4 regions of the Pseudoalteromonas espejiana DSM 9414 genome follow, and region 2 is predicted to be linked to each of the others. Evidence: predicted binding sites of a transcription regulator. Region 2 holds the regulator's gene; each other region holds the start of a gene.
The links. Region 2 encodes MetJ, which represses methionine synthesis genes. Its sites were predicted from a motif close to TAGACGTCTAGACGTCTA; they were not measured.
Positions count from the first base shown of each region.

Region 1 (8,337 bases), 1.2 Mb from region 2:
ATCAAATGTGTAGTGGGTGTTTATTACCATTGATAAATTTTATCGGGAGTAATAATGGTTTTAAGTGGTACATCCCACGATTCAATTGGCAGAGCATCTACTTTTTGACAGCTATGTGCTAAGCCAATAAGTTGTGGTTTTTGCCAATTGTATGCGTGTAATTGCGCCAGTGTTCTGTCGTAAAATCCACCCCCCATTCCTAATCGGTTACCTTGGTTATCAAATGCTACAAGCGGCATAAGTAGATAATCTAAATTGGGTAATGGGCATATTTGAGAGCAGTTCAGCTTAGGCTCCAAGATACCATAGCGATTTGCTCTCATGGGTGAGTTTTTTTCATAGCGCTGAAACAGTAAAGTAGCGCCATTAAATGGGTGTATAACGGGTAAGTAAAGGGTGTGGCCTTGTTGCCATAATTCATTAATTAACAATGAGGTATCTAATTCTCCATCGTTACTAAAGTAGATGGCTATATGTTTTTTTGAGGCTGTTTTATCGCTATTTAACTGTTGAGTAAAATTCAACTTTAGCTGGGCAGCTGCATTTTTTTGCTGCTTTTTTGATAAATTATTGCGTAATTGGCGAATAGATTGGCGTATGTGTGTACGTTTATTGCTCATTAAAATTACGCGCCCAACGTTAAATAGAAACCAAATTAGGAAAAGCTAAGTAAACAGCAAGCACCAGCAACAACAAAACGGCGGTAGCTATAAGCGAATATAGCAGTGTGTTACTGCGCTTTTTTACCGGCTCATCAAGTTGCTCATCAAGCATTAGGTCGTCATCTTGCCAACCATCGTTATCATCTGCTGGCTTTTTTAGTTCGCTTTCAGGCAGTTTTTGCTCAAGTTCTTCTAGTTTTTCTTCAAGGCGAATTAAGCTGCTAGTAATGTAATCTAGTGCGTCAAAAATTCTTTCATCGCGCTGGTTTTCTGCTGTACTGCTTGCGGTAGTTACTGTGCTAGGCAATGCTTGAATTTTGCTTTTAATTCCTAGGCTAGCAAGTAGCTTAGCTTGCTTGAGTGCTTTGTCTTTGTTGCTAGGTGCAAATAAAGCTTTGCCGTTAAAAAACTGAGTAACTTTATCTTCAGAAGTTTTTAATTTACCTGCTAAATTTACGCAGGCTGTTTTAGGTTCAATGCCTTGGGCAAACCCTACAAACATAACGCGAAAATTATTGGCCATTTACTTATCCCTTAAGCTTTTATTATGCAAAGAGTATATACCTAAAACAGCAAGTAATTCGAGGACTAGCTAAAACTCATTACTAACTTTTGCTTTAGATATAAAAACGGCCCTTAAAAGGGCCGTTTTTTAATTTAATGCGTTGGCTTAAAGGCCAGCAGCTGCGCGTAATGCATCTGCTTTATCTGTGCGTTCCCAAGGGAATTCGTCACGACCAAAGTGACCGTAAGCCGCTGTTGGCTGATAAATTGGGCGCTCTAAATCAAGCATTTGAATTAAGCCATAAGGGCGTAGGTCAAAGTGCTCGCGAATAAGCTCGATTAAACGACCTTCTTCTAGCTTGCTTGTACCAAACGTTTCAACGCTGATTGAAGTTGGCTCTGCAACACCAATTGCGTAAGACACTTGTAGTTCACACTTATCAGCAAGGCCAGCAGCCACTACGTTTTTAGCTACGTAACGTGCAGCGTATGCAGCTGAGCGGTCAACTTTTGATGGATCTTTACCAGAGAAAGCACCGCCACCGTGACGCGCCATACCACCGTATGTATCTACAATGATTTTACGACCTGTTAAACCACAGTCGCCCATAGGTCCGCCAATTACAAAACGACCCGTTGGGTTAATGAAAAACTTAGTTGCGCTTGTAATAAGCTCGGCAGGAAGTACTGGCTTGATGATAGTTTCCATCACCGCTTCTACTAAATCATTTTGCGAAATTTCTTCAGCGTGCTGAGTAGATAGTACAACTGCATCAATACCTACTGGCTTGCCATTTTCGTATGCAAAAGTAACTTGAGATTTTGCATCTGGGCGTAACCAGTTAAGCTCGCCGCTTTTACGTACTTGCGCTTGGCGCTGTACTAAACGGTGTGAGTAAGTAATTGGAGCTGGCATTAATACTTCTGTTTCATTACATGCGTAACCAAACATTAGGCCTTGGTCGCCAGCGCCTTGTTCTTCTGGGCTAGTACGGTCAACACCTTGGTTAATGTCAGGAGACTGCTTACCAATAGTGTTTAAAATTGCACATGAGTCTGCATCGAAACCCATGTCTGAATGTGTGTAGCCAATTTCACGTACTGTTTTACGTGTAATTTCTTCAATATCAACCCATGCGCTAGTCGTGATTTCACCACCAACCATAACCATACCGGTTTTTACGTAAGTTTCGCACGCAACACGGGCATGAGAGTCTTGCTCTAGGATAGCATCAAGTACCGCATCAGAGATTTGATCGGCGATTTTATCCGGATGACCTTCAGAAACAGATTCAGAAGTAAATAAATGTTTTGCCATTGTATTTCTGCTCACAAATATTGCGCTTCACAAACGTCGGTATTAGCGCTAAAAAATTAAGGGGCGTATTTTATCTAAAACGAAACTGCTTGCATAGTGTTTTTACGCCTAGACGTCTAAATAAAATGTGTAATAACTTATTGGTCTTAAAAAATATTCATAATGCCCCATATTTATGGGGTTTTTAATTGCACAGTGCACCCACATTAAGTAAGAATGGTTGCTATAACAGCGCTCAACTTATTTAAGCGCATTAACGAACACATAAGTACCCGCGCAAATACACATAAAGGTAGGAGAATTCATGCCATCTCGCAAAGAACTTGCAAATGCTATTCGCGTCTTGTCAATGGACGCAGTACAAAAGGCCAAATCTGGTCACCCTGGAGCCCCTATGGGCATGGCCGATATCGCAGAAGTATTATGGCGCGATTATCTAAAACATAATCCAACTAATCCAGAGTGGGCTGACCGTGACAGATTTATTCTTTCAAACGGCCACGGTTCAATGCTTATTTATTCTTTACTACACCTAACTGGTTACGATTTACCACTGGACGAAATTAAAAACTTCCGTCAAATGCATTCTAAAACGCCAGGTCACCCAGAATATGGTTACGCACCAGGTATCGAGACCACTACGGGCCCACTAGGTCAAGGGATCACAAATGCCGTAGGTATGGCGATTGCTGAAAAAGCACTTGCTGCACAGTTTAACCGTGAAGGCCACGACATTGTAGATCACAACACCTATGCCTTTTTAGGCGATGGCTGTTTAATGGAAGGTATTTCTCATGAAGCATGTTCACTTGCTGGCACATTAGGCCTAGGCAAGCTTGTTGCATTTTGGGATGACAATGGTATTTCAATCGACGGTGAAGTAGAAGGTTGGTTTAGCGACGATACCCCAGCGCGTTTTAAAGCGTATGGCTGGCACGTAATAAGCGGCGTTGATGGCCACGATAGCGATGCAGTAAGTGCTGCAATTGCAGAGGCTAAAAGCGTTACCGACAAGCCATCACTAATTTGTTGTAAAACAGTAATTGGTTATGGCTCGCCTAACAAATCAGGTAGCCACGACTGTCACGGTGCACCACTAGGTGATGACGAGATTAAAGCGTCTCGCGAATTTTTAGGTTGGACTGGCGAAGCATTCGAAATTCCTGCTGATATTTACGCGCAGTGGGATAGCAAAGAAAAAGGCCAGCAACAAGAATCTAGCTGGGATGAAAAATTTGCAGCATACGCAAACGCATACCCAGAGCTTGCAGCAGAATACAAACGCCGTATTAACAACGAACTGCCGGATGATTGGGCTGCAAAATCTCAAGAGTACATTGAGCAACTACAAGCAAACCCTGCAAACCCTGCATCTCGTAAAGCATCACAAAATGCATTAAACGCATTTGGTCCTATTTTACCAGAGTTCATGGGTGGCTCAGCCGATTTAGCTGGCTCAAACCTAACAATTTGGGATGGCTCTAAAGGTTTAACTGCAGACGATGCAAGCGGTAACTACATTTACTACGGTGTACGTGAATTTGGTATGTCGGCAATTATGAATGGTATTGCCCTTCATAAAGGCTTCATTCCTTACGGTGCAACGTTCTTAATGTTTGTTGAGTACGCAAAAAATGCGGTACGTATGGCTGCATTAATGAAGCAACCAAGTATTTTTGTATATACACACGATTCAATCGGCCTAGGTGAAGATGGTCCAACTCACCAACCGGTAGAGCAAATTGCTAGCATGCGTTTAACGCCTAACTTATACAACTGGCGCCCATGTGACCAAGTTGAGTCGGCAATTGCATGGCAACAAGCTATTGAACGTAAAGACGGCCCTACATCGCTTATCTTTACTCGCCAAGGCCTTGAGCAACAAGCACGTGACGCACAGCAATTAGCTGATGTTAAAAAAGGTGGTTACATCCTTAGCTGTGACGGCAACCCAGAGCTAATTATTATTGCTACAGGTTCTGAAGTGCAGCTTGCACAAGATTCAGCAACAGAGCTTCGCAGCCAAGGTAAAAAGGTACGTGTTGTATCTATGCCGTGTACTGATGTATTTGAAGAGCAAAGCGCACAGTACAAAGAAAGCGTATTACCGGCATCTGTAACACGCCGCGTAGCAGTAGAAGCAGGTATTGCTGATTACTGGTACAAGTACGTAGGCCTAAATGGCGCAGTAGTAGGTATGACGACCTTTGGTGAGTCTGCACCTGCTGGCGAACTGTTTGAGTTCTTTGGCTTTACAGTAGAAAACATTGTAAAGAAAGCAAACGCATTGTTTTAATCGTTAGCTTTAATATTTAAAAGCCCGCCCTGTGTTAAACAGGGCGGGCTTTTTTGTTGGAGCGAACATAAAAGCGTTGCTGTAAACGAAAGCAAGCTTGGTGTTTACTCAGGAAATACAGATTCAGCTTTTGGCTATGCCTGCCCGCATAAAAAGCGCAGCGACTAATACTTAAAAACACTGCTTTAAAACCGCAAGTGAGTAACTTTCAATGTACTTTCCTTGCAAGGTATTTTTCTATCAGGCAAGGTGGTGGCTGATTTTTAAAAATAATATAAACAGGAGTGAGGATGTCTCAGTTTGATAATGTAAGTGTGATAAAAAAAGCTAACGTGTATTTTGAGGGCAAAGTATCAAGCCGTACCGTTGTGCTTAGCGACGGCACTACAAAAACATTAGGCTTTATGCAGCCAGGCGAATTTGTATTTGATACCAGCAAAAAAGAATTAATGGAGCTTTTAGGTGGCCAGTGGGATATTCTATTACCTGGCGAGAGTGAATGGAAAACATTTAACGCGGGTGAATCATTCAACGTAGATGCTAACGTAAGCTTTAAAGTAAAAGTGAGTGATTTTGCCGATTATTGCTGCTCATATACAGACTAAACCTTAAAGGCTAGACGTCTGAAAGCCCATACCCTATGGGCTTTGCATAAACTTTGCACAACCTATGATTTAAATCAGCTTTAGTAACAAATTAATTTCAAAATTATCTGCTTTTTCCTTGTGTTAATCTAAATAGCCCCCAATACTATTTATGAGGTAACAAATAAAAGGATACCCTATGAAAATTAATCTTTCTGGTCACCATGTAGACGTTACTGATTCTATTAGAGAACACATTAACGAGAAGTTTTCAAAAATCGAGAGTCACTTTCCATCACTTATTGCACTCGATATTATTTTGTCTAAAGAACATCATAAAATCCAAGTAGAAATTAGCACAAATTACGAAGGTGCGCGTATATCGGTAAAAGGGGAAAACGAAGTTATGTACCCAGCTATTGCAAGCGCAACTAAAAAACTCGATGCGGCACTAAAACATCGAAAAGGGCAAATAAAAGCAAACTTACACGAAAAGCCTGTTAGCACGACTCCAGAAATAGCACACGAAATCATCCAAGAGATGGAGTTAAAATAAAGTTTAGTCCCAAAGTACTATAAAAAAGAGCCTTATGGCTCTTTTTTATTGCCTTGATTTTAGGTAAGTTATTCTCTCTTTATGTTTTTTAATTATAAAACCTAATCTTTTGAATATATAACGTACACATATTGAGAAATTAATGCAGCAAACACACACATCTTGGAAATCTCGATTGGGCGCCCTAGGCCCTGGTATATTAATGGCAACCGCCGCAATAGGGGGATCTCACTTAGTCGCATCCACTCAAGCAGGCGCATTATTTGGCTGGCAATTGTTTTGGCTTATATTAGCGGTAAACGTATTAAAATACCCATTTTTCCGTTTTGGTATGGAGTACACATTAGTAACCAAAAATAGCCTAGTAGAAGGTTATAAAAATAAAGGCCCTGTTTATTTTTATAGTTTTATAGGGCTTAACATACTTGCTGCCATTGTAAATACCGCCGGTGTATTACTGCTTACAGCAAGCTTACTGCATTACGCGTTGCCAATAGTAATAGAAGTAACGCTACTGTGTTGGATATTGCTCGGTGTGTGTTTAGCCATATTATTGTTAGGGCACTTTAAAGCGCTCGACAGCGTTGCAAAAGCCATAATGGGGCTATTAACGCTTGCTACTGTTATTGCGCTGGTTATTGCATTCAGTAACGGCCCAATGGCGCCTGCTGACTATGTGGGTCCATCGCCATACGAGCTTGCTATGTTGAGCTTTATGGTCGCGTTAATGGGCTGGATGCCAGCACCAATAGAAATATCAGCGCTTAGCTCGCTTTGGCTAAAAGAAAAACAAGCGCAGCAAACAGTCACTAAAAGCCAAGGCCTATTTGATTTTAACGTAGGGTATTGGTTAACAGCGTGCTTAGCATTAGTATTTTTTAGCTTAGGAGTGCTGGTGCAATATGGGCAAAGCAGCAATATAGAACTTGGCGGGGTTGCTTTTGCTAAACAACTTATCGATATGTACGCACTCACAATAGGCGAGTGGGCAAGGCCGCTTGTATCAGCCATTGCTTTTTTATGTATGTTCGGTACCACACTCACTGTACTTGACGGCTACGCGCGCACACTTAACGAATCACACAAATTACTTGGTTTTAAGCAGTCAAAACACAGCTTAAATATTTGGCTTGTACTGCAAGCACTAGCTGGCATGGCCGTTATTTTATTTTTTAAATCAGCCCTTGGCCCCATGCTTACCTTTGCCATGACGCTTGCTTTTGTAACCACCCCTGTTTTTGCATGGCTTAACTTTAGTCTTGTACGCTCAGAACCCGCTATTAAACACAGCGTGTTACTACGCAGCTTAACGTGGCTAGGCCTAGTGTATTTGGTTGGTTTTGCTGCTGCGTTTGTAGTGTGGAAGCTAGCAGCCTAAATTAGCCATTTACTTAAGGGCTTTACTTAAGTGCATTAGTTAAAGCCCTAAAGCATAAAATTTAAATGAGGCATAAATGGATATAAGAACAGGCGAGCTTTCAAACCCACACATCATAAAACTACTACAAGCGCACCATAACGATATGTTAAAGCACTCACCTGTAGAAAGCGTACACGCACTGGATGTAACTAAACTTACTCAGCCCGATATAACCTTTTATAGCTTATGGATTGATAATAATTTGGCGGGTGTTGGCGCATTAAAAGCGCTCAATGCGACTCATGGCGAAATTAAATCAATGCGCACCTCAAGCAACTATTTACGCCAAGGCATAGCCGCTAAGTTACTTACGCACATTATTGGGGAAGCAGCACAGCGAGGTTATAACAAGTTAAGTTTAGAGACCGGCACTGCAAAAGCATTTTTACCCGCACAAAAACTTTATTCTCAATTTGGTTTTAAAGAGTGCGAACCGTTTGGTGATTATGAGCTAGATCCGTACAGCTTGTTTATGGGTAAAGTGCTTTAAAAGTGAGTAAGGGATATTATGGCTTATAAAGTTGAATTTGAAGCCCCAGCACTGGATGGGTTTGCTAATTTACGTACACAAGTAAAGTGGCAAAATCCTGACGATGAAGTATTAAAAGTAAGCATCGAGAACTCACTTTTTTGGGTCACTGTATACGACACTGATAAGTTGGTAGGCACTGGGAGAGTGATTGGTGATGGCGCAATGTATTTTTATATTCAAGATATAATTGTTGCGCCTAGTTATCAAAAACAAGGTATTGGTCGTTTAGTAATGACCCACATTGAAAACTACTTCACCAACACTTGCTCTAATGGCGCTACAGTAGGTTTATTAAGTGCTCACGGTAAAGAAAGCTTTTATACACATTATGGTTATGTAAAACGTGATGGCGATAGTTTAGGGTTTGGAATGTGTAAGTTTATTTAATAAACGTCTACAAAAAAATAAAATGTTTTTAATATAATAATTTAACTGGATCAGAATAATATGGAAGTTAATAAATTT
Region 1 is NZ_CP011028.1:2,922,366-2,930,702, reverse strand. It holds gene PESP_RS13285 (5-formyltetrahydrofolate cyclo-ligase) at 24-620, opposite strand; gene PESP_RS13280 (hypothetical protein) at 640-1,185, opposite strand; gene metK (methionine adenosyltransferase) at 1,333-2,484, opposite strand; gene tkt (transketolase) at 2,789-4,780, shown strand; gene ppnP (pyrimidine/purine nucleoside phosphorylase) at 5,071-5,385, shown strand; gene hpf (ribosome hibernation-promoting factor, HPF/YfiA family) at 5,564-5,920, shown strand; gene PESP_RS13255 (NRAMP family divalent metal transporter) at 6,063-7,298, shown strand; gene PESP_RS13250 (GNAT family N-acetyltransferase) at 7,375-7,830, shown strand; gene PESP_RS13245 (GNAT family N-acetyltransferase) at 7,849-8,259, shown strand; gene PESP_RS13240 (HNH endonuclease signature motif containing protein) at 8,320-8,337, shown strand, end outside.
Region 1: a site for MetJ is predicted at 2,586-2,603, ahead of metK (methionine adenosyltransferase). Genes of this name have one in related genera too.

Region 2 (8,337 bases):
CATGGTTGCTGGGTGACAAATTAAGCTTTCAACCCCTCCTAAAGATTCAGCTAAGCTAAACTCTTTAAGGCTTGTCAAAAATGCAGCTGCATCGTTCACATCACCCTTAATATCAAAACTCACCATGCCACCAAAGCCAAGTTGTTGCGCTTTAGCAAGTGCATGTTGAGGGTGAGATTCAAGCCCCGGATAGTAAACTTGGCTTACAAATTCTGAACTCTCAAGGTATTTGGCAATGGCAAGCGCGTTTTCTTGATGCTGCTTTAAGCGAACATTTAAAGTACGTAAGCCACGAAGCGTTAAGTAACTATCAAAAGGTGCGCCTGTAATACCAATGTTGTTAGCCCACCAAGCAAGCTCATCGCCAAGCTCCTGCGTAGCAGCAACTACCGCGCCACCGACAACATCTGAGTGGCCGTTTATATACTTCGTGGTTGAGTGCACCACAATATCTACACCCAACTTAATTGGGTTTTGTAGCGCTGGTGATAAAAACGTGTTGTCTGCAGCTACAAGCGCGCCACATTGTTTTGCTATATCAGTAACGGCTTTAATGTCGGTTAAGCGCAGCACTGGGTTACTCGGTGTTTCTATCCAAATTAACTTAGGTTTGATTGCGACTATTTGATCTAGGTTTTCTTGCTTGGTTAAATCAAGTACCTTTAACTTAAGTAAACCGCGCTTTTCTAAAGAGGTAAATAAACGATAGCTTCCGCCATAACAGTCGTGCGGTATAACGAGCGTATCATCGTTATTTAGTAACTGAGTTGCTAAATGTACTGCAGCCATGCCTGTTGCTGTTATTATGCCGCGAGCCCCGCCCTCAAGTTCAGCAAGGGTTTCAGCTAAAATATCGCGGTTAGGATTGCCGCTACGACCATAATCATAAGCACGCTTAGTATCAAAGTCAGCAAACGAATACGTAGTCGATAAATAAATAGGGGGTACTACTGCACCGTGATGTTTATCGGCATCAACCCCATTTCGTACAGCAATGGTCGCTTTGTTTTTTTCGCTCATATTCGTCACCTAGTTTATTTGGATGTTTAGACGTCTAAAAGAGTAAATTATCAATATAAAGATGTCAAAACATTTAAAGCTCCAGATGGCTAAAAATCTATTATTTGACTATCTTTTTTAAAACGATAGAATTTCACGCGTATTTACACGCTTTTATCGCCGTGTGAGCAATTATTAATCTAAGGCAATTATACATCTTATGGCTAAATGGAATGGTGAGTATATTCACCCATACGCAGAACACGGGAAAAAATCAGAACAAGTTAAAAAGATCACCGTTTCGATCCCGTTAAATGTATTAAAAGTATTAACTGACGAACGCACCCGTCGTCAAATTAACAATCTGCGCCATGCAACAAATAGCGAGCTTTTATGTGAAGCCTTTTTGCATGCTTTTACCGGTCAGCCGTTACCAAACGATGATGACCTTCGTAAAGATAACGCAGAAAAAGTCCCAGAAGAAGTGAAAAAAATAATGCAAGAAATGGGGCTCGAAGTCCCTATTTTAAACGAAGAGTAGCCAAGCATTTACACTCGCTACTTTTTAGTTGCTTAAAACAAAAAACCTCAGCCAAGCTGAGGTTTTTTATTTGCGGCTATTTAAGCCATATAATTTTCAGGTAAATCAATTTGCGCCACACCAGAGTCAACAGCCGCCACTGCCACAGCTTTTGCTATACGTGGTAATAAGCGTGGGTCCATAGGCTTAGGAATAATATAGTCTGCGCCAAATTCAAGTTTATCTACACCTGCCGCTTTTAATACTTCAGCCGGCACGGGTTCTTTAGCAATACTACGAATCGCCTCTACGGCAGCAATTTTCATTTCGTCGTTAATAGCGCTTGCACGTACATCAAGTGCACCACGGAAAATAAACGGAAAACATAAAACATTATTAACTTGGTTAGGGAAGTCTGAGCGACCCGTTGCCATAATTAAATCGTTACGTGCTGAATGAGCAAGCTCAGGCGCAATTTCAGGATCTGGGTTTGAACACGCAAACACAACAGGCTTATCGGCCATTAGTTTTAAGTCTTCTGGCGCCAATAAATTAGGGCCAGATACACCCACAAACACATCGGCATCAGCAATTACATCTTGCAAAGTACGCTTATCGGTATTGTTAGCAAATAACTGTTTGTATTCGTTTAAATCATCACGGCGTGTATGAATAACACCCTTACGATCCAACATATAAATATGCTCGCGTAGTGCGCCACACTTAATTAACAGCTCCATACAGGCAACGGCTGCAGCACCAGCACCTAAACATACAATGATGGCATCTTCAATTGATTTACCCTGTACTTCTAACGCATTGAGCATACCCGCAGCAGTTACAATTGCGGTACCGTGTTGGTCATCATGAAATACCGGAATGCTACAACGCTCAATAAGGGCTTTTTCAATTTCAAAACACTCAGGTGCTTTAATATCTTCTAGGTTGATACCACCAAACGTGTCGGCAATGTTTGCCACAGTATTAATAAAATCTTCTGTAGTACGGTGCTTAACTTCAATATCGATAGAATCAAGCCCTGCAAAACGTTTAAACAATAACGCTTTACCTTCCATAACCGGTTTAGACGCAAGCGGGCCTAAATTACCGAGCCCTAAAATTGCCGTACCATTTGTGATCACCGCAACCATATTACCTTTACCGGTATATTTATATGCATTTGCTGGGTCTGCTGCTATTTCACGTACAGGCTCTGCAACACCTGGGCTATATGCTAATGCTAAATCTTGCACCGTTTCGGCAGATTTAGTTAGCTCAATGCTGATTTTGCCTGGAACGGGATGTGAGTGGTAATGTAATGCTTGTTCACGAAAATCTGACATAACGCGATGGTATCCTGCAATTTAAGTTAAGTGAGAGGGAGTATGAGGCTAAGATACTCTTATTATTTTTAAATTCCAAGCAATATCAGGTCTATCCTGTTATATGCTATATCCGTTAATTTTAAGTGATTTATCAGCAACTTCGCTTAAAGTTATCAACTTTAAATAAATAAAAATTCATCTAAAAAGTACTTTTTGAGGTTCATTTAGCCCTAACGTTATTTTTAAAAAATAACGCGTAATTAAAAATAAAAAATGCACCAAAATGGCGCGTTTATCTACTTTAAAAACAAATATCACCACGATAAGCACTTTTAACCACTTGGTTAAAAATTAACGTATAAAAAATATAGAGAAGATTATAGGGTTTGTCTGCAAAGGTTTATGCATATTCAGAATAAGAACAGGAAATAGTTATGCAAACAAGCTTAAGGGAAATTCAGGGAGTTTGAGGCAGAAATAATAAATTACAGGCACAAAAAAAGCACCCTAAGGTGCTTTTTTTAACTAAACAGCAATAATTACTTCTTGCTGCTAAGTGCACCGAAGCGCTTGTTAAAGCGATCAACACGGCCGCCAGTGTCTAAAATCTTTTGCTTACCAGTGTAAAACGGGTGACACGCAGAACATACGTCTAAGTGGATGTCTTTGCACAGAGTAGAACGAGTTTCGAATTTGTTTCCGCATGAACATGTTGCAGAAATTACTTCGTACTTAGGGTGAATACCTTCTTTCATAGGAACCTCTAGTTAAGGCCGCATCGCTCTCCAAACCCGAAGTCTGGCACCATACGTCGTTAAAACAAATTTGTTGGTCGCGGATTTTATCCAACAACCCACCACCACACAAGTATTAATTAGCTTTTTTGCTAAAAAGTAAGCAATCATTATACCTATTGCTTTTGTTAGTAGGTTTTTTCCCTCATTTTTAGTACATTAAGCCATTAATCTTATACACCTGAGTTGTTATGCTTTTTGTTGAAGTTGCCATTAAAGTCCCGCTGCCACGCACCTTTGATTATAAAATAGATGAACAACTTACGCTTTTATCAGATTCGATAACGCCAGGTATGCGCGTACTAGTCCCCTTTGGTAATCAAAAAAAAGTTGCTGTGGTATTAGCGGTTAAAAACAGCACCGAAGTACCCGAAAACAAAATTAAAACAATTATTGATGTTATTGATCAATCCCCTATTTTGTCTGCGCAACATTTAGAGCTACTAAGCTTTACAGCACGCTATTACTGTTACCCGTTAGGTGAGACTATTCATATTGCGTTGCCAAGCGCGCTTCGCCAAGGTGAAAACCCAGATAAAACCAGTATTAACATGGTTACCCTAACCGACAAAGGCGCTAAGTTACCGTCATTAAAAGCTAAAACCCAGTTAAATCTGTTAAAGCAACTCGCGCAGTCAGGTAAATCATCGTTAACCGAGCTAAAAGCACTCGGCTTTAATAAAAAAACCATCGATAGCCTTATAGATAAAGAACTAATAACGCAAACTATAGAGCACGATAACCAATGGCAAAGTGTAGCGCCCACTGTGGGCACCAAACCTGTACTTAATAAAGAGCAAGCCGTAGCGTGCACGACCATAAATCAAAGTGTTGGCTTTAAAAGCTTTTTACTAGAAGGCGTTACCGGCAGCGGTAAAACCGAGGTCTACTTACAATGCTTAGAAGAAGTACTAAAGCGCGGCGAGCAAGCACTGGTGCTTGTTCCCGAAATTGGCTTAACACCACAAACAGTTAATCGCTTTCGAAGACGCTTTCCCGATACGCCGATTATGTTATGGCACTCGGCCTTAACCGATAACGAGCGTTTACAAACTTGGCGCTTTTGCGAAAAAGGCAGCTGCGCTATAGTGATAGGCACACGCTCGAGTATTTTTCTGCCCTTTTTAAAGCTCGGTATGCTAGTGGTTGATGAAGAACACGACTCTTCATTTAAACAACAAGACACCTTACGCTATCATGCACGCGATTTAGCTGCTTATCGTGCATTTCAGCATAAAATACCGCTTATTTTAGGCAGTGCTACGCCTGCGCTCGAAACCCTACACAAAGCTATAAATAATAAATATCAGCTTTTGAGCCTTACAGAGCGCGCCCAAACAGCCACCGATAACCAATTTAAATTACTCGATATGAAAGGCCAACCTGACCAAGCAGGTATTGCGCACGCAAGCCTTGCTACTATGCGCCAGCATTTAAATCGGGGTAAACAAGTGATGGTATTTTTAAATCGGCGTGGTTTTTCTCCCACCCTTATTTGCCATGAATGTGGCTGGTTAAGCGAGTGTAACCGCTGTAGCACCAGTGCTACGTTTCATAAAGCGATTGGACAAATGATTTGCCATCACTGTGGCGAGCAACATCAAGTACCACACCAATGCCCAGATTGCGGTAGCACACAAATATTTCCAAATGGTAAAGGCACCGAGCAAATAGAAGAATTTTTAACTAGCGAATTTCCAGATACACCAGTCACACGTATCGACCGTGATTCTACCCGCCGTAAAGGTAGCCTAGAAAAAGCCCTAGATGAAATTAACCAAGGTGGCGCACGTATTTTAGTAGGCACACAAATGCTGGCAAAAGGGCACCACTTTGCCGATGTAAGTCTAGTACTTATTTTAGATGTAGATAGCGGACTATACTCTTGCGATTTTAGAGCCACAGAACATTTGGCACAGTTAGTTACACAAGTAGCTGGGCGCGCGGGCCGCTCAGGCGAACCTGGGCAAGTGCAATTGCAAACGCATTTCCCTGAGCACCCTCTGTTACAAGATTTAGTAAACAACGGTTATCAAGACTTTGCACGCTTTGCACTCAGTGAGCGAGATGATGCAGATTTACCGCCAATTACAAATATGGCCATTGTAAGAGCTCAAGGACACAGCATTAAGCAAGTTGTCGATTTTTTGACGGATTTGGTTCCTGTTAACGGGGTATCTGGTATACAATTGCTCGGTCCGATCCCTGCCCCACTAGAAAGAGTAGCAGGTATGTATCGGTTTCAATTGCATATTCAAGCGCACGACCGCAAAGCATTGCATCAGTATCTTGCGCAAATGGTTGACTATTTAAGCACCAGCAAACTGGCACAAAAGGTTCGCTGGAGTTTAGATGTTGACCCTATAGACATGATTTAGGTTAAAGCCAAATGGCACAGCACGATTATATTAATAAAAAGCCAGCGGGCAGAAAAAACACCAAGCAAGTCCCTGCTAAAAAACCATTCCCTATACTGTTAGTTATTATTGCTCTTTTACTGGTAGGCGGATTTGCCTATGGCTTATGGTTTATTAAAAGTAATGCCGACCCAGAACTTGTTGAACAACAAGCTCACCCCAAAAAAGTTGAAAAAGTAGAAATAGCAAAGCCGCGTGCACCAAAGTTTATTGAAGAAATACGTGAGCATGAGATCCAAGTAGAAGTTAGAGAAATTGAGCAAAAAGGTCCTTATGTTATGCAATGTGGCTCGTTTAGAACCCATGAGCAAGCAGAAACCCTAAAAGCCAAAATAGCGTTTGCTGGGCTAATCTCTGAAATTAAAAAAACCACAGGCACCAGCGGTATTTGGTATAAAGTGCGCTTAGGCCCTTATAAAACCAAACGCCAAGCCGAAAGTGATAAAAACAAGCTCAAGCGTGTACACGTTGTTGGCTGCGGAATTTGGGGTTGGACTTGAAATTAGTCTATTCACCCATATAACCTCATCATAATCGTTTTTTACAAGCTGCCCCTGTAGCTTGATGATGAGGAATAACATGACCACTATCGTAAGTGTACGCCGCGACAATAAAGTAGTAATTGGTGGCGACGGCCAAGTATCGCTTGGCAATACCGTAATGAAGGGCAATGCCCGTAAAGTTCGACGCCTTTATAATGGCAAAGTAATTGCTGGCTTTGCTGGCGGTACTGCTGATGCCTTTACCCTTTTCGAACGCTTTGAAAGCAAACTAGAAATGCACCAAGGTAACCTCACTAAAGCCGCAGTAGAAATGGCTAAAGATTGGCGTAGCGACCGAGCCCTTCGCAAGCTTGAAGCCTTGCTTGCCGTTGCCGATGAAACAGCCTCACTTATTATTACTGGTAACGGTGATGTAGTGCAGCCAGAAAACGACCTAATCGCAATTGGTAGTGGTGGTAACTTTGCTCAATCAGCAGCAACTGCACTATTAGAAAACACCGACTTAAGCGCTCGCGATATTGTAGAAAAAAGCCTAACAATTGCCGGCGATATCTGCGTGTTTACCAACAACTTCCAAACAATCGAAGAATTATAATAGGACCCATTATGTCTGCTATGACCCCAAGAGAAATTGTACACGAGTTAGATCAGCATATTATTGGTCAAGCTAATGCAAAAAAAGCCGTGGCTATCGCCCTTCGTAATCGCTGGCGCCGCATGCAGCTAAATGATGATTTACGCAGCGAAGTAACTCCTAAAAACATATTAATGATTGGTCCTACAGGTGTTGGTAAAACAGAAATTGCACGCCGATTAGCTAAATTAGCCAATGCACCGTTTATTAAAGTAGAAGCAACTAAATTCACCGAAGTGGGTTATGTTGGTAAAGAAGTTGAAACCATCATTCGCGACTTAGTTGATGTATCAATTAAAATGACTCGCGAGCAACAAACTAAAAAGTTTAAGCACCGCGCAGAAGAAGCAGCAGAAGAGCGTATTTTAGATGCCCTTTTACCACCCGCTAAAGATCAATACGGTGAAACGCAGCGCGACGATAACTCATCTACTCGCCAAACCTTCCGTAAAAAACTACGTGAAGGCCAGCTTGATGATAAAGAAATCGAAATTGATTTAGCGCAAGCCCAGCCAAATGTAGAAATTATGGCGCCTCCTGGTATGGAAGATATGACCAACCAGCTACAAAGCATGTTTCAAAACATGGGCGGCGATAAGCGCACCAAGCGTAAGTTAAAAATTAAAGAAGCTTTTAAGCTATTAACTGAAGAAGAAGCCGCTAAATTAGTTAACCCTGAAGAGCTTAAAGAGCAGGCTATTTTTGCTGTAGAGCAAAACGGTATTGTGTTTATTGATGAAATAGACAAAATTTGTAAGCGTGGCGACTCATCAGGTCCTGATGTAAGCCGTGAAGGCGTACAACGCGACTTACTACCGTTAATTGAAGGTTCAACAGTAAATACTAAGCACGGTATGGTAAAAACTGACCACATGCTATTTATCGCATCAGGTGCGTTCCAAATGGCTAAACCGTCAGATATGATCCCTGAATTGCAAGGCCGTTTACCAATCCGTGTAGAGCTTGAAGCCCTAAGCGCGAATGATTTTAAACGCATTTTAACAGAGCCTCATGCCTCGCTTACTGAGCAACAACGTGAACTACTTAAAACAGAGCAAGTGAATGTTGAATTTAGCGACGACGCTATTGAGCGTATTGCTAAAGCTGCATGGCAAGTAAATGAAAAGACCGAAAACATCGGTGCT
Region 2 is NZ_CP011028.1:356,042-364,378, reverse strand. It holds gene metB (cystathionine gamma-synthase) at 1-1,020, opposite strand, end outside; gene metJ (met regulon transcriptional regulator MetJ) at 1,220-1,540, shown strand; gene PESP_RS01640 (malic enzyme-like NAD(P)-binding protein) at 1,621-2,862, opposite strand; gene rpmE (50S ribosomal protein L31) at 3,384-3,599, opposite strand; gene priA (primosomal protein N') at 3,830-6,016, shown strand; gene PESP_RS01625 (SPOR domain-containing protein) at 6,028-6,555, shown strand; gene hslV (ATP-dependent protease subunit HslV) at 6,635-7,153, shown strand; gene hslU (ATP-dependent protease ATPase subunit HslU) at 7,165-8,337, shown strand, end outside.

Region 3 (8,337 bases), 680 kb from region 2:
GCCATGATCTGGCACATTTGGTGGTTAGCTGTAGTAGGGCTAGTGGGTGGTATTGCCATATTTATTAAGCGTTGTTACAGCAATGATGTTGATTACTACATACAGCCAGATGAAATTGCACGCACTGAAGCTGCGTATAATTCAAGTGGAAATAAGGAGCTAAACGCGTGAGTACACTTTCTGCAAATCTAGAATCTGCAAATTTAGACTCTGTATCGCACGATGATCATGCCCACGCGCATGATCATCACGATACCTCGGGCGATACAATATTTGGCTTTTGGTTATACCTAATGACCGATTGTCTATTATTTGCCTCATTTTTTGCCACCTACGCAGTGCTATTTATGAACACTGCCGGTGGTGTATCGGGTAAAGATATTTTTGAACTCGACTTTGTTGCAGTAGAAACCGCTGCGCTACTTATTAGTAGTATTACCTTTGGCTTTGCCATGATTGCTGCCCAAGGGCAAAAAAAGGCATTAACACTTACTTGGTTATTTATTACCTTTTGTTTAGGTGCTGCATTTATCGGCATGGAAATATACGAGTTTCATCACTTAATTGTGCATGGTAATGGCCCACAACAAAGTGCCTTTTTAACGTCGTTTTTCTCGTTAGTTGGCCTACATGGTTTACATGTAACGGCGGGTTTAATTTGGATGACAATTATGATGATAGAAGTGGCTAAACGTGGTTTAGGTAAACCAACCGTAACGCGTTTAAGCTGCCTAAGCCTATTTTGGCACTTCTTAGACATTGTTTGGATTTGTGTATTTACCGTTGTTTATTTAATGGGAGCAATGTAATGAGCCACAGCGAAACACATGCGTTAAAGCAAATGCAAAGTGAGCACCATGATGAATCTCATGGCAGCGTTAAAACTTACTTAATAGGCTTTATACTATCAATAATTTTAACCGCCATACCGTTTTACATGGTAATGGAAGGCGACTTTTCTAAAGTAACTACGCTTTGGAGCATTGTTACTTTAGCTATTGTACAAATTTGGGTGCATTTGAAATACTTTTTACATCTTAATTTTACGACAGAAGATGGCCGTGCAAGTACGTTCTCATTCTTATTCAGTGCCCTGATCATCGTAATGGTTGTCGGGCTATCTGTTTGGATTATTTACGAATCTAACGCAATGATGATGTACTAGGAGTTTAAAATGTTTCGTCGTTATTTATCAGTGACTAAGCCTGGCATTATTATGGGTAATCTTATTAGCGTTGCAGGTGGGTTTTTACTTGCCTCACGAGGCGATGTAGATCCTTGGTTAATGATTGCTACTTTAATTGGCTTGTCGCTTGTGGTTGCATCAGGCTGTGCTATCAACAATGTTATTGATAGAGATATAGATGTAGCCATGGCACGTACTCGTACGCGGGTTACAGTAACAGGCGAAATGTCGGCCTTTGCTGCACTGAGTCACGGTGTTTTGTTGGGTGTTGTAGGTTTTGGTTTACTCATTGCTTACACCACTCAAGCCGCAGTATTTTTTGCAGCGTTTGGCTATGTAATTTATGTAGGGGTTTATAGCCTCTACATGAAACGCAACTCTATTTATGGCACATTTGTAGGCAGCCTTTCTGGTGCAGTCCCGCCTGTTGTTGGTTACTGCGCCGTAACAGGGCAGTTTGATATGGGCGCATTAATACTGCTGGTTATGTTTAGCTTGTGGCAAATGCCGCACTCATATGCCATTGCTATTTTTCGCTTTAAAGATTACCAAGCAGCAGGTATTCCTGTACTACCCGTTGCACAAGGCATAGATAAAGCCAAGCGCCATATTGTACTTTATATTGCTGTGTACGCTTTAGTCGTCATGCTATTACCAATAAGTGGCTACACGGGTGCAGCGTTTATGGCAGTGGCGTGTATTACCAGCTTTTGGTGGCTGTTAATGGCACTTCGTGGTTACCGTCGTAATATTGATTTAACAGGCTGGGCTCGCCAAGTGTTTGCTTTTTCAATTGTTAATATTACAGCACTCAGTATTGCCATGGCAGTTGACTACCACAGTGCAGCACCACAGCTATTTGCACTTATATAGCTTAATTAATTTACCTTTCCAAAGTTAATCCAAAGGCTCGAAAGAGCCTTTTTTCGTTTATGAGCCTTACTTTTTAAAGCTCTGAGCATCATAAAATAATGGCTTTAATGTACCGCAGTTTATAAATTTATAAGTAAGCTCATTTTGTGTAGGAATAAGCTTAAACGACCTAAATTTTTGCATGCACGCATTCACTAAATCAACAAAAATTAAGTGATTATAACTAGGGGCTCGCTCAATCTTATGAATATAAATACGTTCCGTGCTGCCTAAATCAATCATGTCGTATTCTTGCCATTGAGTTGGCTCTGTTAAGTCTTTTAATTGACGCGCATAAAGCTGTTTACTCATTTCTATTGCAATATTTGAATAAATTAAAGAGCCATCTTTTCTGTAATCGCCTTCAAATACATCTGCGGTAATTGTTATTTCTTCACCGCGCATTAAACGTTGAATATTAAAAGGTTGAGGCTTTAAGGTTATAAGCTCAGCGTTGCGCACAAACTCTAAAAAAGCAACGTTTGGGTTTTTGATTCTATAAACCACTTGCACATCATGCGGCAGTTTATAGCTTGGTAAATTAAGTGCATAAATCCCCGAACCTTTGTTAACTAAAGCCATAGCGTGCTCAGCATTGTATTTAGGGTTAAGTGGTGGCAATTCTGCTGCCTCTTCCTCAGCAAGAGCGTATCCGCTTATAGTAATGATCAGCAAAGTAAGTAATAAACGCATAATAACCTCAATTAATTTATAAGCTTAAATTGTAGTATATAGCGCAGTAAGCTGGCGATTTAATATTAAGCTAAGTACGCCTATTTGCTAAATAAGATATATTTACGCAATTAGTTGTTCACTTCGTGTAATAAAGCGCGAGCATATAAGTGAAGGTTTTCGTCTTCAGGGTCTGAAGTGTTGGTTAAATAAATTACACGGCCAGTTTTATTAATAAATAGTGTAGTGGGTGTGCCTTTTATGCCTAACTGTTTTGCTAAGGCATCGGCTTTAATAGCTGTTGTAAATGTGTAGCCTCTATCACTTATTGCTTTAGCGGGGTTGGCATCGTCGTCTTCTTTAAAGCTTAGTGCGATGACTTTTAAGCCTTTATGTTTTATTTTCTCAAGTGCTGGTTGCAGCTTTTTACAATACGGACACCACGTAGCCCAAAAATGCAAAACGTAAGGTTGGCCTAATAAATCTGGCGTGTTAATGGTTGAGCCATCAGCCATGTTTAACGTTAACGCTGGAAGTTTAGGCAATGAGTTATCATCAGCGGCTTGCTTTGCAGAGCTTATAAAGCCTAATAAAATTAATGTAATTGCGGTAATTAGCTTTTTCATGGTTTGTTCTTATTATTTTTAATGTTGAGTGTATAGTTAATAAGAACGTAAATTACGTTATTTTATTTCATTAAAAACGGGCAGCTTGTTCAATAACAATACCGTGGCGCTGTGCTAAACGTTCGTGGTTTCTGTCGTAACCACCGCCAATAACACTGGCTACTGGGGTATTGTGTTCAAGGCAGCGCTTAAATACTAAATGGTCACGCTTTTTAATACCCTCCCAGCTTATATCTAGTTTACCTAAGCCATCGTCTTGCCAAATATCTACACCTGCATCGTAAAGTACTAAATCGGGGTTTAACTCTTTTAATAAAAACTGCAAGGTGTCGTCAACAATGCCTAAGTATTCTGCGTCTTGCATATTATTAGCAAGGCCAATATCTAAATCACTAGGGGATTTTCTAAACGGGAAGTTTTTTTCGCAGTGTATAGAGCAGGTATATGCATACGGCTGATGCGCAAGCATTGCAGCTGTGCCATCGCCTTGGTGTACGTCTAAATCAAAAATGAGCACGTTGGTCACTTCACCGCTTTGTATTAACGTTTGTGCGGTAAAGGCTAAGTCGTTAACCATACAAAAACCTGAGCCAAAATCGCTATGAGCATGGTGAGTACCGCCTGCTAAATGGCACGCTAAACCATGCTCTAACGCTAAGCGTGCAGTTTGCAAAGTACCTTGTGGTGCGGTGAATGTACGGTTCATTAGCGGTTGCGACCAAGGTAGGCCAATGCGGCGCATGGCTTTTTCATCTAGGCGGTTATGCCATAAATCGTGAATGTAGTTTTCGCAGTGTACAAGCTCTAGTGGCTCTGGGGTGCCAAGTGCAGGCGCTATGAGGTTACTGCCAATTAAGCCTAGCTCTGCTACGTGTTTGTATAATTGCGCAAATTTACTCATTACAAAACGATGTTTAGGATCAAAGTTAAATGAGTAATTAGAATGATATACCAAAGGTAAATGAGGATTTAAGCGCATAACCGTATTAATAACGAAGTTTGCGCTATGGTAATAAACTTAGCTAACCGAGTCTATTGTGGGTCTTCAATTAATGAAGCAAGCTCTCGGTGCAGTAATTCGTCATCAGCTAAATTAAGCTCCACCAATCGCTTTAAATAGGTAATGCTATTTATATCGATGTGGTGGCATTTTAGGCCAATGTGCTTTTGTTCTATATGGCAAATAAGCACGTCCATTTTTATTTCTATCTCGCTTTGCGGCAAAGTAAAGCGTAGTGTTGCGTCGCTATTTTTAGTGCCGTTGAAAGCATCGCATTTAGTAATAAGTGCTCCGTGTAATGATACATCTAACAACTTACACGGATAAGTGCTCCCTGCTAACTCTAGTTGAGCAGAAGTTGAAAAAAGAATACGCGAGAACTGACGACGATTTTCCATAAAATGATTTGCCTTTATTGTTATGTATAAATAAAGCATAGCGGGAAATAAGCCACTCGGCTCAAAAAGTGACATAAAAAAGCCCCGCATAAATGCAGGGCTTGTAATATCGTTACCGATTAACCAATTTTTTTGTACTTAATACGCTTAGGTTGTGCAGCTTCTGCGCCTAAGGTCTTTTTAAGCCACTCTTCGTATTCAGTGTAGTTACCATCGAAAAAGTTAATTTGCCCTTCGTCGCGGTAATCTAAAATATGCGTTGCAATACGGTCAAGGAACCAACGGTCATGCGATATACACATTACACAGCCTGGGAACTCTAAAATAGCGTTCTCAAGCGCGCGTAGTGTTTCAACGTCTAGGTCATTGGTTGGCTCATCCAGTAGCACCACGTTACCGCCCGCTTTTAAAAGCTTAGCAAGGTGTAAACGGTTACGCTCACCACCCGATAAGTCTTTTACAAACTTTTGCTGGTCGTTACCTTTAAAGTTAAAACGGCTAACGTATGCACGGCTTGGGAACTCAAAGTTACCAATTTTTAGCACGTCCTGACCGTCAGATATTTCTTGGAAAACAGTTTTGCTTTCGTCCATGTTGCCACGGAACTGATCAACAGTTGCTAATTCTACTGTTTCACCAATACTAATATTACCGCTGTCTGGCTGCTCTTCACCGCTTAGCATTTTAAACAGTGTAGATTTACCTGCACCATTGGCACCAATAATGCCCACAATAGCGCCTTTTGGCATACTAAAGCTTAAATCGTCAATAAGTACGCGATCGCCAAAGCTCTTACGAATATTGCTAACTTCAAGTACTTGGTCGCCTAAACGCGGACCAGGTGGAATAAACAACTCGTTAGTTTCGTTACGCTTTTGGTAATCTGATTGTTGTAGCTCACTAAACTGCGCCATACGTGCTTTAGACTTAGCTTGGCGGCCTTTAGGGTTTGAACGTACCCACTCAAGTTCTTGCGCAATTGATTTTTGGCGTGCTTTTTCAGATTTTTGCTCTTGTTGTAAACGTGCATCTTTTTGTTCAAGCCAAGAAGAGTAGTTACCTTCCCACGGAATACCTTCACCACGGTCAAGCTCTAATATCCAGCCAGCTACATTATCAAGGAAATAACGGTCATGCGTTACTGCCACAACTGTGCCTTCGTAATCATGCAAGAAGCGCTCAAGCCATGCAACCGACTCAGCATCTAAGTGGTTAGTAGGCTCATCGAGAATAAGCATATCCGGCTTTTCAAGTAACAATCGACAAATAGCAACACGGCGACGCTCACCACCTGAAAGGTGCTCAATTTTAGCATCCCATTCTGGTAGGCGAAGTGCATCAGCAGCGCGCTCTAAAACATTATCGATGTTGTGGCCATCGTGCGCTTGAATGATTGCTTCAAGCTCACCTTGTTCTTTAGCAAGTGCGTCAAAGTCAGCGTCTTCCATTGCATACTCGTTGTACACTTCGTCAAGGCGGTTAAGGGCGTGCTTAACTTCGCCAACGGCTTCTTCAACAATTTCGCGAACTGTTTTACTTTCGTCCAGCACTGGTTCTTGCGGTAAGTAACCAATTTTAGTACCTGGTTGAGGGCGGGCTTCACCTTCAAACTCTTCATCAACACCCGCCATAATACGCAGTAATGACGATTTACCAGAGCCATTTAAACCAAGCACACCAATTTTAGCACCCGGGAAAAAGTGCAACGAAATATCTTTTAAAATTGTGCGCTTAGGTGGCACAACTTTAGATACTCGACTCATCGAGAAAATAAACTTATCAGGTAAAACCATGGAGGAAAGCCTTCAAATAATAATAAAAATTTCAATGTTGTATTGTAGTTGTTGAGGGGTTAAACAGTCAACGAATGGCAGGTTTTAAAGCACTAATGCATCTTAGTAAATGAAGTATGAAATCATGAATAAATTTCATTTAGACATCTATACATCTAGAGGTTGATATTTTTGGCATTCTGTTCATAATGAGAGCGTATTAATTCTCGGTTTTTATGAGCAGGAGCTTAAAAGATGCCAATTACAGTTAAAGACGAACTACCGGCTATTGCCCGTTTACGCGAAGAAAACGTGTTTGTAATGCCAAAAAGTCGTGCAAAAACGCAAGAAATACGTCCAATGCGTTTGGCTATTTTAAATTTAATGCCCAATAAAGTAGAAACCGAAGTACAGTTTATTCGTTTGCTTGCAAATTCGCCTTTGCAAGTAAATGTAGAGTTATTGCGCTTAGATACGCACCGCAGCAGTAGTAACTCAGAAGAACACCTAGATACTTTTTACCGTTATTTTTCAGAAGTAAAAGACAATAACTACGATGCCTTATTAGTAACTGGTGCACCACTAGCACACCTAGAATACGACGATGTAGCCTACTGGGACGAGCTAAAAGTGATTATTGATTGGGCAGAGCAGCACGTTACCTCTACGTTGTTTTCGTGCTGGGCGGCGCATGCAGCGCTGTATCATCGTTACAATTTAAAGCGTGATTTGAAAGAAGATAAACTATGTGGCGTGTTTACCCACCAGTGTTATTTTGATCACGGTGCATTAACTCGTGGCTTCGACGACACCTTTTTAGTGCCGCACTCACGTTATGGCCACATTGATATAAATAAAATTAATGCCTGCGACGATATAGTGGTATTGGCAGGTTCTGAAAAAGTAGGCGCTTACTTAATGAAAAATAAGTCGGGTAGCCAAGTGTTTATAACCGGCCACCCAGAATACGATGCCGACACATTAAAAGCAGAGTACGAACGCGATTTACAAAAAAGCCCAGATGCACCAAAACCCGAAAACTATTTTCCAGATAACGATGCAAGTAAAAAGCCGTCAAAAACGTGGCAAAGCCATGCGTTTTTACTGTTTTCGAACTGGTTAAATTACTACGTGTACCAAACTACACCTTATGATATTAATTTAGTTAGCCAAGATGTGAGGACTAACAACTATGCCGAATAACGTGCCAAACAAAAATAAGCAAAGCGAATTAAGCGCTGCGCTAAAACAGCGTATTTTAATTTTAGATGGTGCAATGGGCACCATGATCCAAACTCACAAGCTTGAAGAAGAAGACTACCGCGGTGAGCGCTTTAAAGACTGGCACGTGCTAATAAAAGGCAATAACGATTTATTAAGTCTTACCAAACCCGAGTTAATTGCCGATATACACCGCAGCTTTTTAGCTGCAGGTGCAGATATTATTGAAACCAATACTTTTAACTCAACCACCATTTCGATGGAAGATTACGACATGGCAAGCATAAGCCGTGAGGTAAACTTAGAGTCGGCAAAACTCGCGCGCGCAATATGTGACGAGTTCACCGCTAAAAATCCAGAAAAACCACGCTATGTAGCCGGTGTGTTAGGGCCAACATCTAAAACCTGTTCTATCTCGCCAGATGTAAACGATCCAGGTTACCGTAACGTAACGTTTGATAAGCTAGTTACTGCCTATGTTGAGTCTACTCTTGCATTAATGAAAGGCGGCGCTGATTTAATACTTATCGAAACCATATTCGACACCCTA
Region 3 is NZ_CP011028.1:1,032,885-1,041,221, forward strand. It holds gene cyoB (cytochrome o ubiquinol oxidase subunit I) at 1-171, shown strand, start outside; gene cyoC (cytochrome o ubiquinol oxidase subunit III) at 168-809, shown strand; gene cyoD (cytochrome o ubiquinol oxidase subunit IV) at 809-1,165, shown strand; gene cyoE (heme o synthase) at 1,175-2,059, shown strand; gene PESP_RS04735 (hypothetical protein) at 2,126-2,791, opposite strand; gene PESP_RS04740 (TlpA disulfide reductase family protein) at 2,902-3,396, opposite strand; gene PESP_RS04745 (histone deacetylase family protein) at 3,467-4,375, opposite strand; gene PESP_RS04750 (PilZ domain-containing protein) at 4,429-4,794, opposite strand; gene ettA (energy-dependent translational throttle protein EttA) at 4,914-6,587, opposite strand; gene PESP_RS04760 (homoserine O-succinyltransferase) at 6,822-7,769, shown strand; gene PESP_RS04765 (homocysteine S-methyltransferase family protein) at 7,759-8,337, shown strand, end outside.
Region 3: a site for MetJ is predicted at 6,728-6,745, ahead of PESP_RS04760 (homoserine O-succinyltransferase). Genes of this name have one in related genera too.

Region 4 (8,337 bases), 1.1 Mb from region 2:
TCTCATCAACAAGTTCAGTGCGTGCTTTTGCATAAGTGCGGTTAATTGCATCGCGTGCTTTTGCTAAATCTTCTTCGTTTTCTACTTTTACAAATACATGTAATAAGCCAGGATCTTTTGTCTCTGGATTGTAGGTAAACATTTGACTGGCTATTTGTTTATCAACAACAAGCTCTTGGTATAAGTCAGAGTTGTTTGAAAAATAAAGCTGTGAGATTAAATCAAGCGCAGCTCTGTCTTTTTTAGCAGGCTCCCAAGCCGCACCTTTATACGATACAAGTAACCAATGCCCTGGTAAGGCTTCGTTTTGCTCATGTATATATTTAGGCGCTTGCTGCTTTGGCTCAGCTTTAATATCGGCAACGTAATCGCCTTTTTCCCAACCACCCCAATGCTTTTTAACCATTGCCATAGTGGCATTAGGGTCAACATCGCCCACAATCACTAGCGATACATATTCAGGCTTATAAAACTTATCAAAAAACTCTTTACCGTACGCCATTTGATCTGGCATGGCTTCTATATCTTCAAAAAAGCCCATAGTGGTATGTTTATAGGTATGCTTATCAAAGGCTTCTTCGCGAACGGCGCTTAATAACTTACGAATTGGGCTGGCGTTATTTTTTAAATACTCACCTTTAACTGTAAGCGCTTCGGTTCTAAATTGCTCTTCGGTGTAAGTGAGGTTTTGAAAAATATCGGCTTCAATTTCAAGTACTTTATCAAGGTGCTGCTTTGAAAAGTTTAAATGATAGTTAGTGTAATCGTTAGTGGTGTATGCACGGTTATCTACGCCTGCATTTTTAAATACAGCGGTGTACTCGTCTTGCGGAAATTTTTTAGAGCCTTTAAACATCATGTGCTCAAAAAAGTGAGCAAAACCTGTTTTACCTTCTTTTACTTCATTACGCGAACCAACCGATACTGGAATTTGCAGCGAAACTACATCGGGGTAATCGGTTTTAACTACCATTACACGTAAGCCGTTATCTAGCTCTTCAATTAAGTATTCTTGCGAAAATACACGCTCATCAGCTTTTGTTGTTTGCTGTTGTTGTGCTGTTTGAGTGTTTTCGCTTTGCTGTGTTACGCAGCCAGTTAGCGCTAGTGATACCGCTAAGCTTGTTGCTAATAATTTAAATTTCATTATTGTCCCTTTTTAAATTGAGCAAATTTATTGTTAGGTTTATTACTAACTCACATTCGATTATGCCTTAAAGCGAGTAAATGTAAGAGCTTTAGCCCATTTTTTATGTAAACAACTGTGTCAATCGGCTAATTTATTAAATTATCAGTATGAATATTCCTCATCTTGGTTGAAAAACTTTCATAAAATAAATCTATCTAGACGTCTAAATGGCTGCTATATTAAATTACATAAATTGGACTAAGCTGGAATGAGGATTATGGCTTTATCACTTCAAGAGAAAATAGAAGACACCAAACAAGGTGTTTATCTCATTGGTACTACCCCGCCTAAAGTTGGCACCGATAAAGCGCAATTAAAAACCATTGCAGAGAAGCTATTAGGTCGCTTGCACGAAATTGAATACGACGGCGTAATAATTTACGACATTCAAGACGAAAGCAGCCGCACTAACCAAGCTCGCCCATTTCCGTTTAAGCAAACTGTAGACCCACGTGAATACAGTCAATTACTTCGTAATTTATCTGCTCAAGATGTAATTACTTATAAAAGCGTGGCGCAACGTGGCGTAGGCGAATTTAAAGAGTGGCTAAGCGAAACTAAAAACGACTACGATTTAAAAAATGTAGTTTTAGTGGGTAGTCCATCATCGGTGGGTGATATAAAACTAAGCCTACCCGATGCATATAAAACATTGGCAGAGCAAAGTAATGACTTTTTTTTAGGTGGCGTTACTATTGCAGAACGCCATTCTAGTAAACGAAATGAGCACGAACGCTTAATAGAAAAAACGGCACAAGGTTGCCAGTTTTTTATATCTCAGGCTGTTTATGATGGGCAAGCCACAATTGATTTAATCACCAGTTACGCGCGTACCTGCAAAGCACAAGGCATTGCTCCAAAACGTATTATTTTAACGTTTACCCCGTGCGGCGGCGAAAAAACCTTAGACTTTATGCAGTGGTTGGGTATCTCAGTGCCAGAGGCCACTAAATGGCGCATGCTTGATGCAGAAAACACATTAAGTGAATCTGTACGTATTTGCCGCGAAAACCTCGACTTAATACTTAAAAGCTGTGCGCATCTTGATGTGCCACTGGGCTTAAATATTGAAAGCTTAACAAACCGTAAAGAAGAAATTGACGCATCAATAAACTTATACCGTTTATTAAAAGCGATTATGGAATTAAATCTAGCCGAAAAACAAATCGCTTAAGGCTTATTTCCACCCTTTTTGGCAAGCCTAATGGCTTGCTTTTTTGTTGCTACGCTTAAGTGTACTGTTTTTATACCAATCCGCATAATTAAGTAATCTATTTTGAGGATGGAAAAGCGTGTTGATAGCAAGGCAAAAAATTCGCTACTTAGTTGTTCTAAATGAGAATTTTTTAACGCAGATAGCGACACGTTTAGCCCCTAAAAATGATTAAGTATTATTGCAGATTGGTACTATTGTTAAGTTTTTTCTCCTGTTTATAGGCTTGTTTGTTTTTATACATGGCTTGGTCTGCGTCATTGAGTAATGCATCAAATGGTTGTTTTTGGTTCTCATTAAAGCTGTAACCAATACTAAGAGATAAATCGCAGACACTTTCTTTTATAAGTGCTTTTGAATACTCAGTGGTAATTTTATCAATAATATAACTAAGCTTACTTTTATCACTTACCTGCATTACAGCCACAAACTCATCGCCCCCTAAACGCCCTACTATATCTGCATCTCTTAAATGTATTTTTAGAGTATTAGCCAAAATAATTAACGCTTTATCGCCTGCCTCGTGACCGTAAGTATCGTTTAATTTTTTAAAGTCGTTTATATCGATAAACAAGCAGCATACGTCAAAGCCTAAACGCAGCGCTAAGTTAAGCTTTTGCTGGGCTAATAAGGTAAGCGCGCGACGGTTATAAATATTTGTGAGTGAGTCGAGCATTGCTATTTCGCGCATTTGCTCAAAACTGTAAACAAGCGCTAAATCGTCTTCTATTAAATCTCGCAGCTGCTCTATAAGCTCAAAGTATTCGTTGGTGTAATGTGTTTGCTTTGAATCTTTTAAACACAAGGTGCCAAATACTTCACCTTCAGGCCAATGAATGGGCAAGCCTAGGTAGGATTCAACATTATCTTCAATAACCTCCGGCATGGTGCTCCACTGCGCATCATTACTGGCATTATTTACATATAAGGTATTGTTGTTTTCGGCTACGTGTTTACAAAATAGCGGTGTTTGCGGAGGGAGTATTGGATTGGTTTCAAAATGAGAGCCTTGCTCATTATTTCTAACTACAACCCTAAAGCCCTTGCTTGTTGCTTGAACTATATAGCAAGTAGGGGCCGAAAAAAGCCCCGTAATAAGATCAATGGTTTTTTGCCATTTATGTAATGATATTTGGCCATCAACACCTGAAAATGCCCATTGATCCGTTTCAAACATAACTTTACCTCAGCGAGTAGTTAACTTAAGTATAGCCATATAATTGCTATTGAAGCTACTTCCTGCGTCGCTTACTAGGTGCTCTTTGCCCTGTAATTCGCTTTTTGTCACGATCTTTACGCGCTTTGTTAGTGTTTTTACGGTTATCTTTAGGCGGCTTGTTTAAATCTGGCTCGTAGCCCTCTAACCATTGTGGTGCCAAACGGGTATCAAGGAGTACTTCAATTTCTTCAAGTAGCCATTGCTCGTCAATACTTACAAGTGACATTGCCAGACCCTGCTCACCTGCACGCCCCGTGCGGCCTATGCGGTGTACGTAGTCTTCTGCTATGTATGGCAGCTCAAAGTTTATTACGTATTTAAGCGCAGGAATATCAAGCCCGCGTGCAGCTACATCGGTGGCAACTAATACCCGTGTAGTGCCTTCTTTAAAGTTTTGTAGTGCACGGTCACGCGCACCTTGCGATTTATCGCCATGAATGGATTCTGTTTTTAAACCATCTTTACACATTTCTTTGGCAAGCTTATCGGCCATTTGTTTAGTACGCGTAAAAATAAGTACTTGGCGCCAGTTTTTCATGCCAATCATGTGCGATACCAGCTCGCGTTTTCGCTCTTCATCTACTGCATAAATAACCTGTTCGACTTCAACCGCAGCCGAGTTACGTTTGTCTACTTCAATCAACTCAGGGTTTTTAAGTAACTTTTTACTTAGCTCAAACACGCTGTCGTCAAATGTGGCAGAAAACAATAAAGTTTGGCGATCGCCTGGAATGTGGCGCAAAATACGTTTTATTTCGTCAATAAAGCCCATGTCGAGCATGCGGTCTGCTTCATCGAATACTAATGAATCAACACTTGAAAGTACCACACTGCCTTTTACTATATGATCGAGTAAGCGCCCTGGTGTTGCTACTATCACTTGCGCCGTTTTAAGTGCTTTAATTTGTGGACCAATGCTTGCGCCGCCATACGCTAAAGCACCATTAATGTTGCTGCCTTGGGCGTACTTTTCAAAACTTGCAAACACTTGCTGAGCCAGCTCGCGTGTTGGCGTTAAAATGACCATGCGGGCAATGCCTGGTTCATCTTTTTTAGGTGTATTTAAAAGCTTATGCAATAGCGGTAATACAAAGGCCGCTGTTTTACCTGTGCCTGTTTGCGCGCTGCCCATTACATCGTTGCCCGCTAAAATAGGCGGAATGGTTTTAGCCTGAATTGCGGTTGGCGTAGTGTAATTATTTTGCTCAATTGCTGTTAATAATAACGAATCGAGTTTAAGAGATGAGAACGATGTAGCAGACATAGGCTTAGCTTTAAAATAACAAAGAGCGCTATTGTACGCACATTACTGTACTGCGTAAATTAACCAGCCCACAAAAGTACTCAACCACGCAGCTAACCGACAAGCAAATAAAAAAGGCGCTAAATAACAATGCATTTAGCGCCTTCATTTAATTTGATACAGCTTTAAGCTGGTTTTAAGGTCGCTTTTCGCTCATTGTAAAACGCAATTAAGTCATCAACCGTTGCTTGGCAATATTCACGAATACCCGAGACCACCATGTGCTTTTCACCAAAACCGACTTTTTCGCCGTTTTCTAGTAAATTAAAGCGCAAGGTAATTTTGCCGCGCTTGCCTGTGTATTCAAAACTTGGCTCAGCAAACTCAAGCGTAGGCGCTTGAATATCAATGTTATCAAGGTTAATAATCATCGACTCGTAAATAACCATTGGGCGCGCAGGGTTAATCATCACCTCTTGCTTACCCATTAGTGGAATAATTACATGCGGGAAAGCCGCACCAGAAAACTCAACATAGTTTTTTATTAGGCTATTAGTAAGTGTTGGGCATTTACTGGTTTTACCTTCGCGCTTTACCTTTAATATAACTTTATCGCCATTGGTTACATCAAACTCGTCATCCCCTTGTGGGAAGTTAAGTTTGGTGTTTTCATCAACCATACCGGCAAAGGTAAATTCCATTCGCTCACTTATACCATAGCGGTCTAACACTAAAGAAAAAAGTAAGTCTCCTGGCGCGCAAAACTTTTTGGCATCTTTGTCATGAAGTGGATTGTAATCATCGGCAACACATTTTGCGAAGCGACATCCTTGCTCACGAGAGATAGAAACATAATCAGCGTGCTGCTGAAAGTAAGGACTTAACATAGTTTGTTCACTGCTTAAACTGCTTATAACTTACCCATACTACCAGAAAAAATTTAAATAGAGGTCGAATCACTTACAAATTCATACAATTAACTTAAGAGTAAGCATTGCACGCTTATGTTTTTGTTAGTAATTTAGTTACATAATTGAAAACTTATTATTAAAGGACTAATTACTATGATGCGAATTATTGCCACAATAAGCATACTAACCACATTAGCTGGATGCTCGTCTGGCGTGACCTTTCACACCAATATAGATAACGATGTTTTATCTCAAAAAGTCGGTGAACATGTGGCAAGAGGAGATCTTCAACAATTTTATAGCGACCAAGAAGCACACGAAAGTGGCGCTACTCTTTTAGGAAGAGTAGAAGGTCAAATTTGTATGAGTCACGACCGCAATGTTGAAGGAACTATTAGTGATAACCGCGCTAAATCTAACGCGATACATGAGTTAAAAAACAATGTAATTAATCGCGGTGCAAATGCATTTACTATTAATTCATGTAGTAAAACAGCGACAAGCTATTGCCATGAAGCAATGCTTTGTAGTGGCCAAGCCTATAATTACTAACTGCCTACATTAAATATTTAATGCAAAGCTAAGTAATACGCGCTTGCCCGACTCAATTTTAGTTACACTGTGCTCATACTTATCGGGTCTAAATAAATACACGCGGTTAAACCAATTAATAATGCATTTTGAGCATTTAAATACCCCACCAGTTTTGGGTTTTACTAGTACAAAATTGAGCTTGTAGTAGCGCCCTTGTTGCACTGGGTCAATATGGTTCATCACGCTGTGGTTTGTAGGGTAAGTAACTAAATTTATTGAAAAGGCATTACTGCTAAATAAGGCTTTGTTTTTTACAGGTGCAATCATACTGGCTCCTTTGGGTTTACATGCAGCATTATAGCATTTTGTAAATTACGAATGCTTGCGCCAAACAATATCAAAATACCATGACATATAGCCAAACAGCCTGAAACAAAAAAGCCGAGCTTAATTAATAAGCTCGGCTTTTTATAAAGTATGACTAAAGATTATGCACTTGGGTATGTGCGGTACGCACGCTCAATATTTTTAGCCTGCTTTTTAGAAATACCTAAATGAGCAAGCGCTACACGTAAACGCGCACGTGATAGGTCAGAGCCCAAAATTTCCATTGCATCAAGCACTGAGGTAGATGAAGTTTTACCTGTGATTGCTACAAATATTGGCTCTAAAAAGTCTTTAATTTTAAGCTCGTGGAATGTCGCTACTTCTTTTGCAATGGCAAAAATAGCTGGCTTTTCAAAGCTGCGTAAACCTTCTAATTGCCATACAAAAAATTGTAGCGCTTGGCGAATTACGTTTTCGTCAGCTTTGCCCGTAGTTAAAAGTGCTGGGTCGTAAGTTGGAATCCCCCCAACAAAGTGACCGGCTAAATCAACCATATCCGACAACGTATTAATACGCGTTTTAGCTTCTGGTAATACTTTAGCAAGCATGTCACCGTTAAACTTCCAATCAACAAAGCGCTGCACAAGCTCTTCGTCGGTTAGGTTTTCGCGGATCCAAGTCCCGTTTAACCAGCTTAGCTTGTCTACGTCAAATACTGGGCCACCAAGCGATACACGCTTCATGTCGAAGTGTTCAATCATCTCGTTAAGGGTGAATTTTTCACGCTCATCAGGCATTGACCAACCCATACGACCTAAGTAGTTAAGCACGGCTTCTGGTAGGTAACCCATTTCTTTATAGTAATTAATAGAAGTTGGGTTTTTACGCTTAGAAAGCTTTGATTTATCTGGGTTACGCAATAATGGTAAATGGCCTAATACTGGCGCTTCCCAACCAAAATCTTCGTAAAGTTTTAATAGTTTAGGTGCTGAGTTTATCCACTCTTCACCACGGAAAATATGGCTAATTTGCATGTGGTGATCATCTACCACGTTTGCTAAAAAGTACGTTGGGAAACCATCGGCTTTTAATAGCACTTGCATGTCTACGTTTTCCCACGGGATCTCAATTTCGTCGCGAAGGTAGTCGTTAAACTTAAAGGTGCCTTCGCTTGGTATTTTCATACGTATAACGTAAGGCTTACCAGCAGCTAGGTTTGCTTTAATTTCGTCTTCTGTGTGGTTTAAACCACGACCATCGTACTTAGGGCGCAAACCTTCGGCCATTTGCTCTTCGCGCATTTGGTCAAGCTCTTCGCTAGTTGCAAAACAGTAAAACGCTTTACCTTGCTCAACTAGCTGGTGCGCGTATTTTTTGTATAAATCGCTGCGCTCAGACTGACGGTACGGGCCAAAATCACCACCTACATCAGGACCATGATCCCACTCAAGGCCTAACCAACGCAGGCTATCCATAATAGCTTGCTCTGATTCTGGTGTGCTGCGCACTTGGTCGGTATCTTCAATACGAAGAACAAACTCGCCGCCTTGCTGTTTAGCAAAACAGTAGTTAAATAAAGCAATGTAAGCTGTGCCAAGATGCGGGTCACCTGTTGGTGACGGGGCAACACGAGTACGGATTGTCATGGTAATGTCTCTTTAAATAAGTGAGATAAAAATTATATGGTTACGTTTAAGCTGC
Region 4 is NZ_CP011028.1:2,966,233-2,974,569, forward strand. It holds gene PESP_RS13430 (M16 family metallopeptidase) at 1-1,147, opposite strand, end outside; gene PESP_RS13435 (methylenetetrahydrofolate reductase) at 1,407-2,363, shown strand; gene PESP_RS13445 (sensor domain-containing diguanylate cyclase) at 2,581-3,579, opposite strand; gene PESP_RS13450 (DEAD/DEAH box helicase) at 3,635-4,885, opposite strand; gene PESP_RS13455 (DUF3581 domain-containing protein) at 5,050-5,751, opposite strand; gene PESP_RS13460 (hypothetical protein) at 5,929-6,327, shown strand; gene PESP_RS13465 (hypothetical protein) at 6,337-6,636, opposite strand; gene gltX (glutamate--tRNA ligase) at 6,798-8,282, opposite strand; gene PESP_RS13475 (glutaredoxin family protein) at 8,329-8,337, opposite strand, start outside.
Region 4: a site for MetJ is predicted at 1,346-1,363, ahead of PESP_RS13435 (methylenetetrahydrofolate reductase). Genes of this name have one in related genera too.